DNA from 4 places in the Saccharomonospora sp. NPDC046836 genome. Region 1 is predicted to be linked to each of the others. Evidence: riboswitches for the same ligand, from Rfam matches in the RefSeq annotation. Region 1 holds a riboswitch; each other region holds the start of a gene.
The links. Region 1 has a riboswitch for cobalamin ahead of ABZ863_RS07945 (magnesium chelatase subunit D family protein). Riboswitches for the same ligand answer to the same signal wherever they lie in the genome.

Region 1 (4,886 bases):
GGAACGTGAACGCCTGGCCCGCCGCCGCGGCCACCACCGCACGTGGACCGCTGTGCGCGGCGCCCGGCGACCACGGTGTCCCGGCCAGCGGCGGCGCGCCGCGCCCCACCCGCAGGACGGCGTCGAGGTCGACGCCCGCGGTGATCCAGTCCGCCAGCCGGGGCAGCAGGCGCTGTGACTCCGCGGCCCGCTCCGTGGCCGGTACGAGACCGAGGTGCCTGCTGGGCGCGTGGATGTCGTCGGTGCGGCGCAACGCGCCGAGCACCGGGATACCGGTCGGCGCCAGCGCCGCGCGGATCTCGTCCTCATGCCGCTGCGAGCCGAGCTTGTTCAGGATCACCCCGGCGAGCTCCAGCCGCGGGTCGTAGTGAGCGAAACCGAGCACCGTCGCCGCGACGCTGCGGCTCGCCGCGCTCGCATCCACCACCAGCACCACGGGCGCGCGCAGCAACCGCGCGACGTGTGCGGTGGAGGCGTACCCCTCGGTGCCGAGTGCACCGTCGAAGAGCCCCATCACGCCCTCGATGACGGCGATCTCCGCCGTCGCGGAACCGTGTAGCAGCAACGGAACGACGCGCTCCTCGCCCTGCAGGAACGGGTCGAGGTTACGTGGCGGCAGACCGGTGGCCAGCGCGTGGTAGCTCGGATCGATGAAGTCAGGGCCGACCTTGTGGCCCGACACCCGGATGCCCCGTGCCCGCAGCGCGGCCATCAGTCCGGTTGCGACAGTCGTCTTGCCGTGACCGGAGCCGGGTGCGGCGATGACGAGCCTGGCTACCACTCGATGCCCCGCTGACCCTTTTGCCCCGCGTCCATCGGATGCTTCACCTTAGTCATCTCGGCCACCAGATCGGCGGCCTCGACCAGCGCGGCAGGCGCGTTGCGACCGGTGATCACGACGTGCTGGCGCCCCGGCCGTTCCCGCAGTGTGCGCACGACCTCGTCGACGTCGAGCCAGCCCCAGTGCAGCGGATAGGTGAACTCGTCCAGGACGTAGAAGTCGTGCTGCTCGACGGCGAGCCGGCGCGCGATCTCCGCCCAGCCCTCACGTGCGTTGGCCGCGTGGTCCTCCTCGCTGCCCTGCTTGCGCGACCAGCTCCAGCCCGCGCCCATCTTGTGCCACTCGACCGGCCCGCCCTGGCCGCTCTGCTCGTGCAGCTCGCCGAGCGCGCGGAACGCGGTCTCCTCGCCGACACGCCATTTGGCGGACTTGACGAACTGGAACACCCCGATCGACCAGCCCTGGTTCCACGCCCGCAACGCCATCCCGAATGCGGCCGTCGACTTACCTTTCATCGCACCCGTGTGGACGGCCAGGAGCGGGCGGTTGCGGCGTTGTCGCGTGCTGAGTCCGTCGTCGGGTACGACCTCCGGTTTGCCCTTCGGCATCAGGCCGCCCTCCGTTTCACCTCGCGGGTCAGCGCTTCCGCCGCGACCTCACCCAGCGGCACATGGTCCGCGCCGAGCCGGGTGGCCAGCTCGGCGGCGAGACCGAGCCGCATCCGGCCGCTTTCGCAGTCCAGCACGACACTCGTCACGCCGGTTCCGGCAACCAGCGCGGCGGCCGCGTGTGCGCGGGCGAGCGCGTCCTGCCCACTCGTGGCGCGTCCATCGGTCACCACGACCAGCAGTGGCCGCCGCCGCGGGTCACGCAGCGCCTCCACCCGCAGCACCTCGGCGGCGCGCAGCAGGCCCTCGGCGAGGGGGGTGCGACCGCCGGTGGGCAACGCTTCGAGCCTGGCCGCGGCGGCCTCGACGCTGATCGTCGGCGGCAACGCCAGCTCGGCGACGCCTGCGCGGAACGTCACCAGGCCGACCTTGTCCCGCCGCTGGTAGGCATCCAGCAGCAGCGACAACACCGCCGCCTTCACCTCCCCCATCCGCGACCGGGCACCCATCGACCCCGATGCGTCCACACAGAACAGTACGAGGTTGCCTTCCTTGCCCTCGCGCAACGCATAGCGGAGATCGTGCGCCCGCAGGACAAGACCCGTGCCCACGCGGCCCCGTGCGCGCTGGTGTGGTGCCGCTGCCCGGACGGTCGCCAGCAGGTGCGGCCCGCCCTCGCGGACGCCGGGCGGCCGTACACCGACCGTGCGCCCGCTGTCGGTCACCGCCCGCGACCGCCGTCCGTGCGCCCCGGCTCCGGTGCCGCCGACGGTGAACAGCCGTGCCCGGTACGGCGTCCCGGCACCGACCTGGCGCTCACCATTGCCGTGCTGCCCGCCGTTGCCACCCGCGTCGCCGCTCGTATCGTCGGCCGGGGCGTGTTCGCCGTCCCCGCCGGGCGGCTCGCTGCCGGCACCAGGGCCGTCGTCGTCCGGCGGCCCGCCCTCCGGCGGCTCCGCGTCCCGCAAAGCCTGTTCGAGCTGCTCCTCCTCGATGCCCGGCGCGTCGAACGGGTTACGCCTCCGCCGATGCGGCAGGGCGAGCCGGGCGGCGACCCGGATGTCCTCAGTGGACACTTCAGCGCGCCCGCACCACGCGGCGTGCGCGGCCGCGGTGCGCGCGGTGACGATATCGGCGCGCATCCCGTCGACCTCGAACGCCGCGCAGACCTCGGCGATCTGCAGCAGCGCGTCGTCGGTCAGCCGCACCGCCGCCACGAGTCCCCTCGCCGCCGCGATGTCGGCGGCCAGCCGGGCCTCCGCATCGACATAGCCTGTGGCGAAGCCGTCCGGATCGGTCTCGTAGGCCAGTCGCCTGCGCACCACCTCGGCACGCTGCGCGGCCTCACGGCTGGATGCCACCTCGACGGTCAGGCCGAAGCGGTCGAGTAGCTGCGGCCGGAGCTCGCCCTCCTCCGGGTTCATGGTGCCGATCAGCACGAACCGCGCGGCATGCGAGACCGAGACACCTTCCCGTTCGACGGTGACCCTGCCCATCGCGGCGGCGTCCAGCAGGGTGTCAACGAGGTGGTCGTGCAGCAGGTTGACCTCATCGACGTAGAGCAGCCCACGATGCGCTCCGGCCAGCAGCCCGGGCTGGTAGTCGGTGACGCCGTCGCGTAGCGCGCGTTCGAGGTCCAGCGAACCCACCACGCGGTCCTCGGCGGCCCCGACCGGCAGCTCGACCAGACGCGCGGGGCGCCGGTGCCGGGCCTCCTCGCTGGGATGCGGGCCGTCCGGGCACGCCGTGTCCGGACGGCCCGGATCGCACGAGAAGCGGCAGCCGTCCACCACCTCGACATCGGGCAGCAGGCCCGCGAGCGCCCGCACCATCGTCGACTTCGCGGTGCCCTTCTCGCCGCGCACCAGCACGCCACCGATGGCGGGTGAGATCGCGGACAGCACCAGCGCCAGCCGTAGCTGCTCCATGCCGACGACAGCGGTGAACGGGTACGGCCGCATCAAGACTCCCTTGCACCGGGTGGGTGTCCTCGCCCACAGCGTCAGTACGACAAAGGCGGGCGCCGAAGCTCTGACTCCTGGCCGCTGGCGACCAGTCACAGTGGCGGGACCGTCCCGGATTCGCACCGGGTTCCACAACGACCGCACCGCCGATCATCGCATACTTCGCCGGAGGGAGTCCTGAATCACAATTGCGAAGCCCAGATCAGGACGCCCGACCGGGTGCGGGTGTCCCGCAAGGCGGAGTTACGGTTGGCGATCGTGACGATCGTCGTGGTGGGAATCGGCGCCGACGGCTGGGCCGGCCTGCCCGAGCCGTACCGCGCCGAGATCGCCGGCTGTGACGTGTTGTTCGGCGGCCGGCGACAGCTGGATCTGGTGCCGGACGGGGACTTCACCAAGACACCGTGGCCGAGTCCGCTGCTGCCCGCACTCGACGCACTGCTCGCGGGGCAGTCGCATCGCCGGGTCTGTGTACTGGCCAGTGGCGACCCGCTGCTGTCCGGCATCGGCAGCACGCTGGTGCGCCGCTTCGGCGCCGGGCGCGTGCGCATCCTTCCTGGCGTGTCGTCGGTGGCGTTGGCCAGGGCGCGGCTCGGCTGGCCCGCCGAGGAGACCGAGGTGGTGAGCACTGTCGGGCGCAGTGTGCACCGCGTGCTGCGCGCCATCGGCCCCGGCAGGCGGGTGCTGGTGCTGAGCTCCGACGCCACGACACCGGCCGCGGTGGCGGCGGTGCTCACCGAACGCGGCTACGGGGCGAGCAGGCTCACGGTCCTGGAGGAGCTGGGCGGGGCCGCCGAACGGCGGCTCGACGGCATCGCGCAGGAGTGGTCCCATCCACAGGGCGCGGCGCTGAACGTGCTCGCGATCGAGGGTGCCGGACCGCGTGCGTTACCGCTGCTGGCCGGTCTGCCCGACGACGCCTTCGAGCACGACGGCCAGCTCACCAAACGGGACATCCGGGCCAGCAGCCTGGCGCGGCTCGCGCCCGCACCCGGCGAGCTGCTGTGGGACATGGGGGCAGGTGCGGGCAGCATCGCGATCGAGTGGTGCCGGGCGCATCCGGCCAACCGGGCGATCGCGATCGAGTCCCGGCCGGAACGGGCGGAGCGGATCGGCCGCAACGCCGAACGGCTCGGCGTGCCGGACGTCCTGGTCGTCACCGGGTCGGCGCCGGACGCGCTCGCGGGCCTTGCGGAGCCGGACGCGGTGTTCGTCGGCGGCGGCCTCAGCGTGCCCGGGGTCCTCGCGACGTGCCTTGCCGCGTTGCGTCCCGGCGGCAGGCTCGTCGCCAACGGCGTCACCCTGGACGCCGAGCAGACCCTCGCGCGGGCCTACGCCGAACACGGCGGTGAGCTGACCAGGCTGTCGGTCGAGCATGCCGCGGCACTCGGTGGTTTCACCGGCTGGACGCCGGCCCGCACCGTGACCCAGTGGAGTTTGACGCGATGACCGTGCACTTCATCGGCGCCGGGCCGGGCGCCGCGGACCTGATCACCGTGCGGGGCCAGCAATTGCTCGCCCGCTGCGCGGTCT
Region 2 (4,886 bases), on a different contig from region 1:
TCGGGGTGAATCCGGCGACCACCTGGAGGTAGAGCACGACGAGGAAGAACACCCCGCCGAGCGCCGCATAGACGGCGAAGGTCACCAGGTTCGCGGCGGTGAAGGCGCGTGAGGAGAACACGCTCATCGGCAGCATCGGATGCTCCGAGCGGCGTTCTGTGAGCACGAACGTGACAATGCCGGCGATGCCGATGGCGAATGCGCCGAGCACGACGGGTGAGGACACGCCGAGTGCCGGCCAGGCGGTGAAGCCGTAGCTCAGCCCGGCGAGGCCGAGTGCGCCGGTGACGGCGCCGAGCACGTCGATGTGCTGGGCCGCCTGGGGGTCACGGGACTCTGGAACATGTCGCACAGCGGCCAGCACGACGATGGCGGCGAGCGGAATGTTGATGAAGAAGACGAGCCGCCAGGTTGCGACCTGGACGAGCCAGCCGCCGAGGAAGGGCCCGATCGCGCCGGCAATGCCCCCGAGCCCGGACCAGGCGCCGATTGCCTTCGTGCGGTCGTCTGGCCGAAACGACGCCTCCAGGATGGCGAGTGCCCCGGGTGTGAGCAATGCACCCCCGACGCCCTGAAGCACACGCGCGCCGATCAGGATCGGGGCCGTGGGCGCGAGCCCGCACAGCAACGACGCGACGGCGAACCAGACTACGCCGAACAGGAAGATCCGCCGCCTGCCGAAACGGTCGCCGAGCGAGCCACCGAGCAGGATCAGCGAGGCGAGGCTGAGCGTGTAGCCGTTGATCGTCCACTGTAGATCTTCGGTGGTGGCGCCGAAGCTGCGGCCGATGCTGGGCAGTGCGATATTGACCACCGTCGAGTCGATGAACGTGAGACCCGAACCCAGGACCATGGCCAGCAACACCCAGCGCCCGCGGGCTTCGCCGTAGCGCACCTGGACTGCGGGCGCGGTCACGGCGCGCGGTCCCGCCTGCCGGCGTTGTCGCCGGAACGCGTCAACTCCACGGGATCCCTCCTGCTGTGGTGTCCATCCATGCTCGCCCGGTCCGTGCTGGTGCGCAACGACTCGCCGACGTCGGCGACTCACCCAGCTGGGTGGTAACACGCCCACACGGTATGGGGTCTCCAGGTGCGAATGGCACAACATGTAGTGTCTCCCGTGCTGGTGGTTCGTTTTGGTCGGTTGCGGCTGGGACGAGGCAAGAGGGAACCCGGTGTGAGTCCGGGACTGCCCCGCAGCGGTGAGTGGGAACGACCGCCGTCAAGAAGCACTGGGCACGGAGTGTCTGGGAAGCGACGGCCAGTAGGTCCACCGTGTCACGGTGGGTGCCCGCGAGTCCGAAGACCTGCCACCGGCCCGCACGCCATCCCGGCGTGCGGACGCCCGGTGCTCGTGCGCCGGGTCCGGTGCGAGCTCGCGAGGAGAGAGCTTTGACGCTCAGTGTGACTATGTCTGCTGCCCGGACGGATTGGGTCCGCGTCGAGCACGTCGTGGCGGAAGCCGTCGGCGGGATCGACGACGTGTCGGCGGAGCCGGTGCTGGCGGAGGCCAAGCGCAACGTCTACGAGGGCATTGGTGCCGACGAGTTGGCCACGGCACTGATCATGGCCGCGCGCACACTGGTCGAGCGGGAGCCGAACTACTCGTTCGTCACCGCCCGGCTGCTGCTGGACAAGCTGCGCGGTGAGGCGCTGAGCTACCTGGCGGGCGCGGCGCGGCAGGCGGGCCACGACGAGCTGGACTACCCCGGTCACTTCCGCGACTACCTCGCCCGCGCGATCGAGCTGGGGCTGGTGGATCCCGAGCTGGCGACGTTCGACCTTGACCGGGTGAGCGCGGCGATCCGCCCGGAGCGCGATTTCGACTTCGGTTTCCTTGGCCTGCAGACCCTGTACGACCGGTATCTTCTCCGGGGGTTCCAGGGGGCCGCCCCCCTGGGTGGACAGAGCTTGCACCACGACGGGACGCGGTTCGAGCTGCCGCAGGCGTTCTTCATGCGGGTTGCGTTGGGCCTGGCGATCCGGGAGGACGACCGCGAGGCCCGCGCGGTCGAGTTCTACGAGCTGCTCTCGTCGCATCAGTTCATGGCCTCGACGCCGACGTTGTTCAACTCGGGCACGACGCGGCCGCAGCTTTCGTCGTGCTTTCTGACCACTGTGGACGATGATCTGGAGTCGATCTTCCAGGCGTACAAGAACAACGCGCTACTGGCGAAGTACTCGGGCGGTCTCGGCAACGACTGGACCCCGGTGCGCGGTCTCGGCGCGCACATCAAGGGCACCAACGGGCAGTCGCAAGGCGTGGTGCCCTTCCTCAAGATCGCCAACGACACAGCGGTCGCGGTCAACCAGGGTGGCAAGCGCAAGGGCGCGGCGTGTGCGTATCTGGAGACCTGGCACATCGACGTCGAGGAGTTCCTGGACCTGCGTAAGAACACCGGTGACGACCGGCGCCGCACGCACGACATGAACACCGCGAACTGGGTACCGGACGAGTTTCTGCGCCGCGTCGAGGCCGACGCCGAGTGGACGCTGTTCTCCCCCGACGAGACCCCGGACCTGCACGATCTCTACGGCAACGCCTTCGCGGAGGCCTACCGCGCCTACGAAACAGCCGCCGACCGGGGCGAGATCAAGGTGTTCCGGCGGGTGCGGGCGGTCGAGCTGTGGCGGCGGATGCTGACGATGCTGTTCGAGACCGGGCATCCGTGGATCACCTTCAAGGACCCGTGCAACCTGCGCTCGCCGCAACAGCACACGGGGGTGGTGCACTCGTCCAACCTGTGCACGGAGATCACCCTCAACACCAGCCGGGACGAGGTCGCGGTGTGCAACCTCGGTTCGGTCAACCTGGCCAAGCACGTGACACGCGGGGGTTTGGACGTCGAGCGGCTTCAGCGCACCGTGACCACGGCCGTGCGGATGCTCGACAACGTCATCGACATCAACTTCTACACGATTCCCGAGGCGCGCCGCTCCAACCTGCGGCACCGCCCTGTTGGCCTTGGCCTGATGGGCTTCCAGGACGCGTTGTTCGAGCTGGGCCTGCCGGTCGCGTCGGAGGCTGCGGTCGAGTTCGCCGATCGCAGCATGGAACACCTGTCGTATTACGCCATTTCGGCTTCGGTCGACCTTGCCGCTGAGCGTGGACAGTACGCGTCCTTCGAGGGATCGCTGTGGAGCCAGGGAATCCTGCCGATCGACTCACTGCGCCTGCTCGCCGACGCACGCCGCGGCGACGCGCTCGACGTGGACACGACGTCTACTGTGGACTGGGAAACACTGCGGGACCGGGTGCGCACCATCGGGATGCGTAACTCCAACGTGATGGCGATCGCGCCCACGGCGACGATCTCCAACATCTGCGGCGTCGCCCAGTCGATCGAGCCCCAGTTTCAGAACCTGTTCGTCAAGTCGAACATGTCGGGCGACTTCACCGTGGTCAACCCACACCTGGTGCGCGACCTGAAGGCACGCGGGCTGTGGGACGAGGTGATGGTGTCGGACCTGAAGTACTTCGACGGCAGCCTCGGCGACATCGACCGCGTGCCCGCCGATCTGAAGCAGCTGTACGCAACGGCGTTCGAGATCGCGCCCCGCTGGTTGGTGGATGCGGCGTCGCGGCGGCAGAAGTGGATCGACCAGGCCCAGTCGCTCAACCTCTACATCGACGCGCCCAGCGGCCGCAAACTCGATGAGCTGTACCGCTACGCCTGGCACAAGGGCCTGAAGACCACCTACTACCTGCGGGCACGTGCCGCGACGAGCGTCGAGAAGAGCACCCTGCGCGGCACCGACGGCAAGCTCAACGCCGTTGCCACCGACGCGGCGGCCTGCCGCATCGACGCCCCCGACTGCGAGGCCTGCCAGTGACGACGAGTGAAGTGACCACCCTGATCGACAGTGACGGCGGCCGGGTCGACGTCGACGACAAGGCAATGATCAACGCACGCGCCGACGTCAACCAGCTGCTGCCGCTGAAGTACCACTGGGCGTGGGAGAAGTACCTCGCGGCGTGCAGCAACCACTGGATGCCCACCGAAGTCGCGATGCAGGCCGACATCGCGCTGTGGAAGTCCCGGGACGGCCTGACCGAGGACGAGCGACTCATGCTCAAGCGCAACCTCGGGTTCTTCGCGACCGCGGAATCCTTGGTGGCCAACAACATCGTGCTCGCCGTGTACCGCCAGATCACCAACCCCGAATGCCGGCAGTACCTGCTGCGCCAGGCGTTCGAGGAAGCCGTGCACACCCACACCTTCCAGTACATCTGCGAAAGCCTCGGCCTCAACGAGGGCGAGCTGTTCAACATGTACCGCGAGGTCCCGTCCATCACCGAGAAGGACGCGTGGGCGCTGAAGTACACCCAGAACCTGGAGAACCCGGACTTCGCCACCGGCACCACGGAAACCGACCAGAACTTCCTGCGGGACCTCGTGGCGTTCTACGTGGTGTTCGAGGGGATGTGGTTCTACACCGGGTTCGCGCAGATCCTCTCGCTCGGGCGGCGCAACAAGATGGTGGGTATCGCCGAGCAGTACCAGTACATCCTGCGCGACGAGTCGATCCACCTGAACTTCGGCATCGACTGCATCAACCAGATCAAGATCGAGAACCCGCATTTGTGGACGCCGGAGTTCCAGGCCGAGGTGCGCGGCATGCTCACCGAGGCCTGCGAACTGGAGGTCGCCTACGCGCGTGACACGATGCCGCGCGGGATGCTCGGCCTCTCGGCGCAGCTGTGCGAGCAGTACATGCGCTTCATCACCGACCGCCGCGCCCGGCAGATCGGGCTCGCGCCGATCTTCGGCGAGTCGGAGAACCCGTTCCCGTGGATGTCGGAGGCCATGGATCTGAAGAAGGAGAAGAACTTCTTCGAAACCAGGGTCACGGAGTACCAGACCGGTGGTTCCCTTTCCTGGTGA
Region 3 (4,886 bases), on a different contig from region 1:
GCGTGACCTCCTCGGTCAGCAGGTCGAGCACGCGGACCGCGCCGGTTGCGGCGTCGGCGAGCACCAGCCGCGACTGGGCTTCGGCGGTCTCCTCGGCGCCCTCCACGTAGCCGTGTGGCACATCCACGACGGGTTCGGTGGGCTCGCCGGCGCAGGCGGTCAGCAGCAACCCGGTGGTCAGTGCCAGCACGGTGGCTCTGTGATGTCGTCTCACGGTCAGTATGCGATCCCTTCTTCAGTGCTGCTGCGGATGAGGCGTTCGCGCACGCGGGCGGCGAGTGCGGAGACGAAGAACAGCGCCACGGCGACGGCGGCGATCGTGGCGCCGGCGGCGGTACCCCAGTGCCACGACACGAGCAGCCCGGTGCCGGTCGCGAGGCAGCCGAGCAGCGCGGCACCGAACATGATCAGCGGAATGCGGGAGGCCCAGAACATCGCGGCGGCGGGCGGCGCAATGAGCAGGCCGAACACGAGCAGCGTGCCGACGACGTGGAACGACGCGACGATCGCGAGCGTGAGCAGGCCGAGCAGAGCACCGTGGGCGAGGCGTGGCCGCAGCCCCAGGGTGTGGGCCGTGCGGGTGTCGAAGCTGAGCGCCACGAACGCGCGGTACCCGAGCAGTGAAACGGCGGCGGCCACGGCGAGCGCGCCGGCGAGCTGGGCTAGGTCCCGCTCGCGGACGGCGAGCACGTCGCCGAACAGGAAGCCGGTGAGGTCCACCGCGAACGACTGCGAGTGCGAGACGATGATGACCCCGGTCGCGAGCATGCCCACGAACAGCAGGCCGATGGCGGTGTCCTGGGAGAACCGGCGGGAGGGTCCCAGCGCGGTCACCCCGAGCGCCATCACTCCGGCGCTGAGCGCGGCGCCCACGAGCAGGTTGCCGCCCGCGAGCGAGGCGAGCGCGACACCGGGCAGCATCCCGTGCGACATCGCGTCGCCGAGGAACGCCATCCCGCGCAGCACGACCCACGTCCCGGCGAGCGCGCAGATGAGCGACACCAGAACTCCGCCCCACAGCGCCCGTTGGACGAACGAGACCTCGAACGGGGCGAACAACCATTCCACGGCCAGGAACCTATAATGAAAACGATTGTCGTTTCAAATAGAGGTGTCATGACACACAGTGAACGCATGGCTGGAGTCCGGATCGACGCGCTGTCGGCGGGATACGCAGGAAGGGTGGTACTGCACGGGATCAGCGCACGCCTGCCGTCCGCGAGCATCACGGCGATCGCCGGCCCGAATGGCTCCGGGAAGTCCACCTTGCTGGGCGCCGTCGCCGGTGTGGTGCCGCCTGGCTCGGGGTCGGTGGTCCTGCCCGGCGGAACGCGTCCCGCGTTCGTGGTGCAGCGCAGCGCGGTGTCCGACCGGCTGCCCATCACGGTGCGCGAGACGGTCGCCATGGGCCGCTGGGCGCATAGCGGACCGTGGCGGCGACTATCCGAAGAGGACCATGTCATCGTGGCGGACGCGCTGGCGCGACTGGGAATCGCCGATCTCGCGCGGCGCAGACTCGGGTCCCTCTCCGGTGGCCAGCGGCAGCGCGCACTCGTCGCGCAGGGTCTCGCGCAGCGCGCGGATGTGCTCCTGCTGGATGAACCCACGACCGGACTCGACGGGCCCGCGAGAGAAGCCATCACGGACGCACTCGCCGGCGAGGCCGCGCGCGGCGCGGCCGTGGTGCACGTTACCCATGACCTCGCCGAGGCCGACCGCGCCGATCACTGCCTGCTGCTCGGCAAAGGGCGGCTGCTCGCCGAAGGGCCGCCTGCCGGGGTGCTCACCGCGGACGCGCTCGACACGGCATGGGGACTGCGGCGATAGGGAGGTCATAGCACCGGCCTGCGTGACACCGGCGCTGACAGGGCTTGCCCCGGTCGGCTACGCTCGGCTGTGCTGGTGGTTCATCCCGGCCCATACGGCAGGGATGAGGTAACAGGGAACCCGGTGTGAGTCCGGGACTGCCCCGCAGCGGTGAGTGGGAACGACCGCCGTCATGAAGCACTGGGCACAGGGGTGTCTGGGAAGCGATGGCCAGTAGGTCCGCCGGTAACGGTGGGTGCCCGCGAGTCCGAAGACCTGCCGCCGGTCCGTGCGCCACCTGGCGTGCGGGACGCCTGGGCCTCGTGGGAAGGCTGGTGCGAACGGCGGCACGCCACGTGTCGTGTTCTCGCCTGCCCTCGTCGTGGTCCCGGGCGCTGACGAGCGAGCTCGCGAGGAGAGAGCCGGATGATCGCACCTCTACCGCCCATCGGATCGACCGTACTGGGCTACCCCCGGATCGGCGGCCGGCGGGAACTGAAACGCGCTGTCGAGGACTACTGGGCCGGGCGGATCGACCAGGGTCAGCTCCAGGCCGCAGCACGCGACCTACGCGCGCGGACGTGGGCCGAGCTGGCGCAGGCCGGTCTGGACTCCGTGCCGGGCAACACGTTCTCCTACTACGACCACATGCTGGACACCGCCATGCTGTTCGGGGCGGTGCCATCGCGGTTCCACGACCTGGGTCTGTCCGAGTTGGACACCTACTTCGCGATGGCCCGCGGTCGCGACGGTGTCGCGCCGCTGGAGCTCACCAAGTGGTTCGACACCAACTACCACTACCTGGTTCCCGAGCTGCTGCCGGAAACCCGGTTCACCCTCGCCGGCGACAAGCCGATCGCCGAGTATCGTGAAGCCGCCGAGCAGGGTGTCAGCACCCGGCCGGTCCTGGTCGGCCCGCTCACGTTCCTGCTGCTGGCCAAGCCCGCAGCTGGGGCGCCCGAGGGCTTCACACCCCTGGACCTACTGGACCCGCTGCTCGACGGCTACGCCGATGTGCTCGCGCGGCTGGCCGAGGCTGGTGTTGCCTGGGTGCAGCTGGACGAGCCCGCGTTCGTCGCGGACCGCACCGACGCCGAGCTGGCCGCCTTGGCGCGCGCCTACGAGCGTCTGGGTTCCCTCACCACACGGCCCGGCGTGCTTGTCGCAGGTTACTTCGGTGATTTCGGCGCTGCGCTGCCCGTGCTCGCGGATACCCCGGTGGAGGCTGTCGCGGTCGATCTCGTCGCGGGGGCGGGGGCCACGGACCGGATCGCGTCGATCGGTGGGCTGCGGGACAAGACCGTCGTGGCTGGTGTCGTGGACGGCCGCAACGTCTGGCGTACCGACCTGGAGGCCGCCGCGTCGACCTGCGCGAGCCTGCTCGGCTCGGTCGGGTCACTGGCAGTGTCGACCTCGTGCTCACTACTGCACGTGCCTTACGACCTCGACGCCGAGACCGCGCTACCGGCCGTGCTCCTGGAACGGCTTGCCTTCGCCCGCCAGAAGGTCGCCGAGGTCGTGCTCCTCGGCCAGGCCCTGAGCACTGGCTCGCCCGAGGTGACCGCCCGGATCGCACAGGTGAGTCAGATCGTGCGCCGGGGTCGTGCGACCGAACCCCGTAACGATCGCGTGCGTGGCCGGATCGCCGCGCTCCGCCCGCAGCACCGCCACCGCGCTCCCTACGCCGAGCGTGCCGTTGCGCAGCGAGAGCGGCTGGGACTCCCACCGCTGGCCACGACGACGATCGGCTCGTTCCCGCAGACCGCCGACGTCCGGCGTGCCCGCGCGGACCTGCGCGCCGGCCGCATCGACAAGAACACCTACGCCGGCCACATGCGTGCCGAAATCCGGCGGGTCGTCGAGCTGCAGGAGGACATCGGCCTGGATGTGCTGGTGCACGGGGAACCCGAACGCAACGACATGGTGCAGTACTTCGCTGAGCAGCTCGACGGCTTCGCCGCCACCGAGCACGGCTGGGTGCAGTCCTACGGCTCCCGCTGTGTCCGCCCACCGATCCTGCACGGTGACGTGTCCCGCCCGAAGCCGATGACGCTGGACTGGATCACCTACGCCCAGTCCCTGACCGCCAAACCCGTGAAAGGCATGCTGACCGGACCGGTCACGATTCTGGCCTGGTCGTTCGTCCGGGACGACCAGCCACTGTCCGTCACCGCCGACCAGGTCGCCCTCGCGCTGCGCGACGAGGTCCACGACCTGGAGGGCGCGGGGATCCGGATCGTGCAGGTCGACGAACCGGCCCTGCGGGAACTGCTGCCCCTGCGCGCCGAGGAACGAAAGTCCTATCTGGACTGGTCGGTTGGCGCCTTCCGGCTGGCCACAGCGGGCGCCGCCGCCTCGACGCAGATCCACACGCACCTGTGCTACTCCGAGTTCGGCGATGTCATCGACGCGATCGACGATCTCGACGCCGACGTCACCACCATCGAAGCCGCGCGCTCGCGCATGGAGGTGCTGACCGACCTGCGCGCCATCGGGTTCGCTCGCGGTGTCGGCCCCGGCGTGTACGACATCCACTCACCGCGCGTACCCGGCACCCGTGAGCTGGTCGAACTGCTCCACGCCGCCGCCACGACGGTGCCATCGGAGCGGCTCTGGGCCAACCCGGACTGTGGCCTCAAGACCCGAGGCTATGCCGAGGTTGAACCCGCGCTGCGCAACATCGTGGCCGCGGTGGGCGAAGTTCGGGAACGACTCCGCTGAATCGAGCCGTGCCGGCCACCGCGGGCTTCCCGCGGTGGCCAGCGGGCGTTCGAAGTGGACAGTGCCATGACGTGGGAGGTCAGAAGGTCTCCACATCGCGTTGCGGGGTTGCCGCCGGGCGGGCGGCGGAGGCGGCCAGTGAGGCCGCGGCGACCAGGATGAGGACGAAGATCAGGGCGTGGCGCAGCCCGACGGCTTCGCCGAGCAGACCGAGAACCGGCGGCCCGACGAGGAAGGCGACGTACCCGACGGTTGCGGCGAGGGCAACCCGGGCTGCGGGATCGTCACCGGAGTCGCCCGCGGCGGACAGCGCGACCGGGAACCCCAGTGACGCCCCCACACCCCACAAGATCACCGCG
Region 4 (4,886 bases), on a different contig from region 1:
CGACGTCCAGGCCCAGGAACACGCCCACGTCTTCGATCTCAAACATCGCGCCCCTCCCCGGGGGTGTTGACGGTGCCGGCCTCGGCTCGGGTGTCGTGCTCGCGCATCCACGTTATGCAGACCTGCCGCCCGCGAACCGCCCGGCATCGCGCCGGACCGGACGGTGGCCGGACCTCTGATCAGCGTCTCCGACGAACACCCCTCGGGCCCGGTGACACCACCCCCCAGGTCATGCCTTCGACAGGGGGACACAGTCATGCCGGGCCCGGAGGCCAGCGGCCCCATTGCGGAGCCGCAGAAAACATAACGGGGGCGGCACGCCGGTGTGGGAGCACACTGGCTGCCCGCGCGGTGGCGGGTGCCGGGGTGGAGCCGGTTCGCCCGGCCCCCTGGGTCAGGGATGGACGAGACGCGGCGGGGTCGGTGCGAGGCCGGCCTCCGGAACGCGGTCGGAAGCGTCTGCGGGGCGGCGGGAGGCGACCGGTGGACCGCGCCGCGTGACCACGTGCCCGAGTACGAGGTGACCGGCTGCGGGATCGGACCGGGGAGCCGGGAAGCTACGCGACCGGACAACCACCAAGGGCGCCGGAAGCGGTATGCGGAAGGTCCGGACGAACTCCGCGCTCGCCGCGTGGGCCAGCTGCGTCAGCGCCCGCTCTTCGTGGGACAGCCACCAGGCGCAGCCTAGGGCCGCGAGAAGGTGGGCGGCCGTCATGGAAGAGGTGTCACCGGTCGCCAGCGTGTCCCAGGCGGAGGGGTTCGCCGCGTCCGGCATCCCGGCCCCTCCCATGTGCGCACCTGGGTACGCGTGGGAGGACGAGCCCGGTTCAGGAACGGTGTGGGCCCAGCTGAAAGCCGCGTGCAGCAGAAGTTGGGTGCCGAGCGTCCCCGCGCAGATGGCGAGGGGTCCGCGGGCCCGTCCGGCGGCGAACCACGCGGCCACGACGATCGACCAGAACGCCGCGACCAGCACCTCCGGGGAGACCGCATGCGCGGAGGAGAGCGCGTGGCCGCTCCCCGCGAGGCTCACGCACACCAGCGCGAAAAGGAGGGCCCGCACGGCACGCACAAGGCTCTCGGTGTGGCTCACAGTCGGCCATGGTGACAGGGAAGGGCTCGTTCCGCACCGATGCGAACCCGTCATATGCCGCTTTGTCCTCAAGGTTGTCGCGAGCCGCACACCTGGGAACCGGAGCAGGGACTGAACCGTACGACCGCCGGCACGACGGCGGTCGTCGTCCATCTCCGGGACCGATCAGCTGTGGTGCGGATGCGGACTGGTGGAGGGCGGCTCCACCGGCCGTTCGCGTCCGCCGTCCCGTCCCGAGAGCGCCACGACGAGCAGGGCCACGGCCACACCTGCGACGACGACGCGGCCCGCGGCTCGCAAGGTCCACCCTGGAAGCCGGCGGGCGGACTCCGGTTTGCCCAGCCGTTCACTCCGTCGCGCCGGCCCGACCAGCCTCGCCAGCAGCAGGACGGCGACAGGAATCTGGAGCAGCCAGAGCACGGTGCGTGGCCACTCGCCGTACCAAACGTTGGTGCCGTACAGCAGCGTGTGCCAGACGCTGAGCACGTAGACGACGATCACGAAGCGGTGCAGAACCCGCCAGGTCCTCGCTCCGATGCGGTGGCGCACGTAGAAGAGCAGCCCCAGCGGCACCGCCAGGTAGAGGGCGGCCTGCCCGATGGGGATGGCGATCTGGCCGGTGCCGGAGTCGTACCAGCCGGGGACGAAGGAGTCGGCGAAGGCTGCCCACAGTCGTTCGGCCCAGCCGAGCTGCGCCTCGTACCGGACCAGTTCCGCGGCGAACATCAGCGCGTGCGCGAACATCAGCGCCATCGTGGTGAGGCTGGTCGTGCGGTGCCAGCGCTCCAGGGTCTGCGGCGAGACGCGCAGCGCTTCGGGCCTGGTACCGGAGACCAGCAGTCCGATCATCACCGTCCCCCACGCCCACAACAGGGCGGACCAGCCGAACGCCTGACTGAGCAGGTACATCCAGTACGTGCGGGGGTCGTCCATGAAGGGCATGACCGCGACCGTCGCGGAGGTACCGGACTCCATCCGGACGTACAGGAAGACGAAGACGGCGGCGGTGACCCCGACCGCGGCGGCGGCGTCCGGCACGGCGAGGCGAAGATCACCGCGAAGGGTGACGCGCCCTCCCACACGGCTCCGGTTCTTACCGGAGCCTCTCTCCGTCTCGTCCTGGGAAGCCGTTTCTGGCGACAAGGCGAAGCCTCCAGGGTCGGTCACCGAGCGCTCGGTGAGGTCGTGGGGCCCAGTGTGACGGGACAGGTCAGTCGGACGCAGTCGTTTTCCGGCCACAGATCAACACTGCTGTCTCAAGCGTGTACTTCCGTACCGCTCCTCCCTCCCCCACCACTCACATCAGGACACCGCTGAACCGCCCCCTGTCGCATTGAAGGCACCGCGTCTACGCTGACGCTGCGATCGGTCCGTACCAAGTGACCGCACTGGTGCGGCGTAAGAGGGAACCCGGTGGAAATCCGGGGCTGTCCCGCAACGGTGTGCGAGAACCCCCGAACTCCGACGTCACTCACCTGGCCTCCAGCCAGGGCCGAGGCGCCATGGGACTTCCCGCAAGCCCGGTCACCTGCCGGCCGCACCCGCCCGAAGTTGTCTGGCGGGACCGACCACTGCGACCTCGAGGACCGGGTCGACGGTCACGGCGCCTTCGCGGCGAGCGTGCCGCGGCCTGTCCTCCTCCTCGCCCGTGTCTGGTGCACGGCGCCGGAAGGAGAGCAAGTCCGTGTCCCTTTTCCGCCACTTCTCCTTGAGCGAAGACCCCGCCGTGTCCCGTCGGCCGGAGGGAGGCCGACGGTGCTGAATTCCTTACCGGAGGTCCTTGAGAACCACGCCCCGCGCTCGCCGACGGTCTGGGGAGCGTGCCACGGGACCTTGGGCGAGCTGTACCAAGGCCCCCTGCCTTCCGGGGGTGACTCCGACATCGCCCTGGTCTCTTTTCCGGTACGCGGTCTGACCGCCCGAGTGGGCTTCACGCCGGGCGCCGCCCGGCAGGAGAAGACCGGGCTCCGCCCGGAGGCGGCCGAAGCGGCTCGCCTGTTCCTGAACCACCACGGCCTGGCGCTGCCCTCGGGAGCCTGGAGCCACCACTCTGATCTCCCTGTCGGTGTGGGGATGGCGAGTTCGACCGCCGACATCGTGGCCACGCTGCGCTGCCTCCACACCTACCTCGGCATCCCCTACGACCTGGACACGGTGCTACGCGTCCTCTCGTCGATCGAGCGTGCCGACAGCGTCTTCCTCGACGAGTTCGCCCTCCACCTGAGCAACCGGCACCGGGTCGTGCGGCGCCTGGGCTCCGCGCTGCGTTTCCACACCGCGTACATCACCGAGCCGGGCATGGTGGACACCGAAGCGGTCACCGGGACGCTGCAGCAGTTCTACCGCCGAAGGCCGGACGCGTACGGGCGGGCTCTCGCCGGTCTGCTCGACGGCTTCTCCGCCCGCGACCCCGTGGCCGTCGCCCACGCCTCGACGCAGAGCGCGGCGCTCTCCCAAGAGGTACTGCCCAAGGAGACCTTCGAAACGGTCCTCGCTCACCAGGGGCGTTTCGGAGCCGACGGCGTCTTCGTCGCCCACACCGGCTGCCTGGTCGGATACCTCTTCTGCCGCCCCTTCTCCGGCCGCACCCGCTCGGACCTGACGACGTTCTTCGCGTCGCTGGGCCATCAGTGCTCTTTCGCCCAAGGAGGATTCAGGTGATCCACCCCCATGTCGCCGACGCTCTGAAGGCGCCGGACCTGGTGCGCCTCGACCACGGACTCGTACTGCTCCGATTCGAGTCGATGAAGATCTACTCCGCCCTGGGAGCCGTGCGTCATCTGCTGGACGAGGGTGTGGTCCGGCCCGGACAGACCCTGATGGACAGCTCCAGCGGCATCTACGCCTACGCGCTGGCCCTCGCCTGCCACCGTTACGGGATGCGGTGTCGCATCGTGGCCTCCACCACGGTCGACGCGACGACCCTGGCTCAACTGGAGGTACTCGGTGCGGAGGTGGAGCAGGTGCGCCCGTCCAGCGATCTCAAGCTCGACCAGGAACTGCGCGTACGACGGGTGAAGGAGATCCTGGACCGCCACCCCGACCACCATTGGATGCGCCAGTACCACGACGCCATCCACTACCTCGGATATCAGGAGGTCGCCGACCGCATAGCGGAAGAACTTCCGGGACGCCCGCTCACCCTCGTCGGCGGCGTCGGCTCGGGCGCGTCGACCGGCGGGCTGGCGGAGCGGCTCCGCACACAGGACTCCCAGGTCCGGGTGGTGGGAGTCCAGCCCTTCGGCAGCGTCACCTTCGGCAGCCAGGACCACCACGATCCGGAGGCCATCATCGCGGGCATCGGCTCCGCCATCCCGTTCGACAACGTCCGGCATCACCTCTACGACACCGTGCACTGGATGGACTTCACCCACGCCATGTCCGGCGCCGTCGCGCTGCTGAAGGAGCACGCGGTCTTCGCCGGGCTGTCCACCGGGGCCGGCTACCTTGCCGCCACGCACGAGGCCCGCCGCCGGCCCGACCGCGTCCACGTGGTCATCGGTGCCGACACCGGCCACCGGTACGTGGAACGCGTCTACGCCCGGCACGCCGAGGCGCTCGACGTCGCCTCCCTCAAGCCGGACGAGATCGCGACGCCCGCTGCCATGACCATGCCCTGGTCGGTCATGGCCTGGAACCGTACGCCGGCGCACGCCACACACCGGACGGAGGCGGCATGAGCATCGTCTGCCTGGAACTGCTCACCTTCGGGCTCGGACACCTCGTCCGCGCGGCCGATCTGTTGGGCGAGCGCCTGGTCCTGGTCACGCGGGACCCCTCCTTCTATGCCTACGAA

Region 2: another riboswitch for cobalamin. It lies ahead of ABZ863_RS22755 (ribonucleoside-diphosphate reductase subunit alpha); the one in region 1 lies ahead of ABZ863_RS07945 (magnesium chelatase subunit D family protein).
Region 3: another riboswitch for cobalamin. It lies ahead of metE (5-methyltetrahydropteroyltriglutamate--homocysteine S-methyltransferase); the one in region 1 lies ahead of ABZ863_RS07945 (magnesium chelatase subunit D family protein).
Region 4: another riboswitch for cobalamin. It lies ahead of ABZ863_RS34125 (hypothetical protein); the one in region 1 lies ahead of ABZ863_RS07945 (magnesium chelatase subunit D family protein).

The regions. Positions count from the first base shown of each region.
Region 1 is NZ_JBEYXW010000004.1:267,827-272,712, forward strand. Features, by position in the region: gene ABZ863_RS07935 (cobyrinate a,c-diamide synthase) at 1-781, opposite strand, end outside; gene cobO (cob(I)yrinic acid a,c-diamide adenosyltransferase) at 775-1,389, opposite strand; gene ABZ863_RS07945 (magnesium chelatase subunit D family protein) at 1,389-3,350, opposite strand; cobalamin riboswitch at 3,399-3,533, opposite strand; gene cbiE (precorrin-6y C5,15-methyltransferase (decarboxylating) subunit CbiE) at 3,612-4,802, shown strand; gene cobM (precorrin-4 C(11)-methyltransferase) at 4,799-4,886, shown strand, end outside.
Region 2 is NZ_JBEYXW010000021.1:47,166-52,051, reverse strand. Features, by position in the region: gene ABZ863_RS22760 (MFS transporter) at 1-916, opposite strand, end outside; cobalamin riboswitch at 1,111-1,330, shown strand; gene ABZ863_RS22755 (ribonucleoside-diphosphate reductase subunit alpha) at 1,393-3,834, shown strand; gene ABZ863_RS22750 (ribonucleotide-diphosphate reductase subunit beta) at 3,846-4,886, shown strand; gene ABZ863_RS22745 (MFS transporter) at 4,886-4,886, shown strand, end outside.
Region 3 is NZ_JBEYXW010000015.1:39,894-44,779, reverse strand. Features, by position in the region: gene ABZ863_RS18400 (hypothetical protein) at 1-214, opposite strand, end outside; gene aztB (zinc ABC transporter permease AztB) at 217-1,068, opposite strand; gene aztA (zinc ABC transporter ATP-binding protein AztA) at 1,135-1,827, shown strand; cobalamin riboswitch at 1,887-2,105, shown strand; gene metE (5-methyltetrahydropteroyltriglutamate--homocysteine S-methyltransferase) at 2,233-4,527, shown strand; gene ABZ863_RS18380 (MFS transporter) at 4,607-4,886, opposite strand, start outside.
Region 4 is NZ_JBEYXW010000069.1:3,574-8,459, forward strand. Features, by position in the region: gene ABZ863_RS34110 (IS110 family transposase) at 1-46, opposite strand, end outside; gene ABZ863_RS34115 (hypothetical protein) at 395-1,090, opposite strand; gene ABZ863_RS34120 (ferric reductase-like transmembrane domain-containing protein) at 1,256-2,170, opposite strand; cobalamin riboswitch at 2,463-2,641, shown strand; gene ABZ863_RS34125 (hypothetical protein) at 2,846-3,751, shown strand; gene ABZ863_RS34130 (cysteine synthase family protein) at 3,751-4,770, shown strand; gene ABZ863_RS34135 (ATP-grasp domain-containing protein) at 4,767-4,886, shown strand, end outside.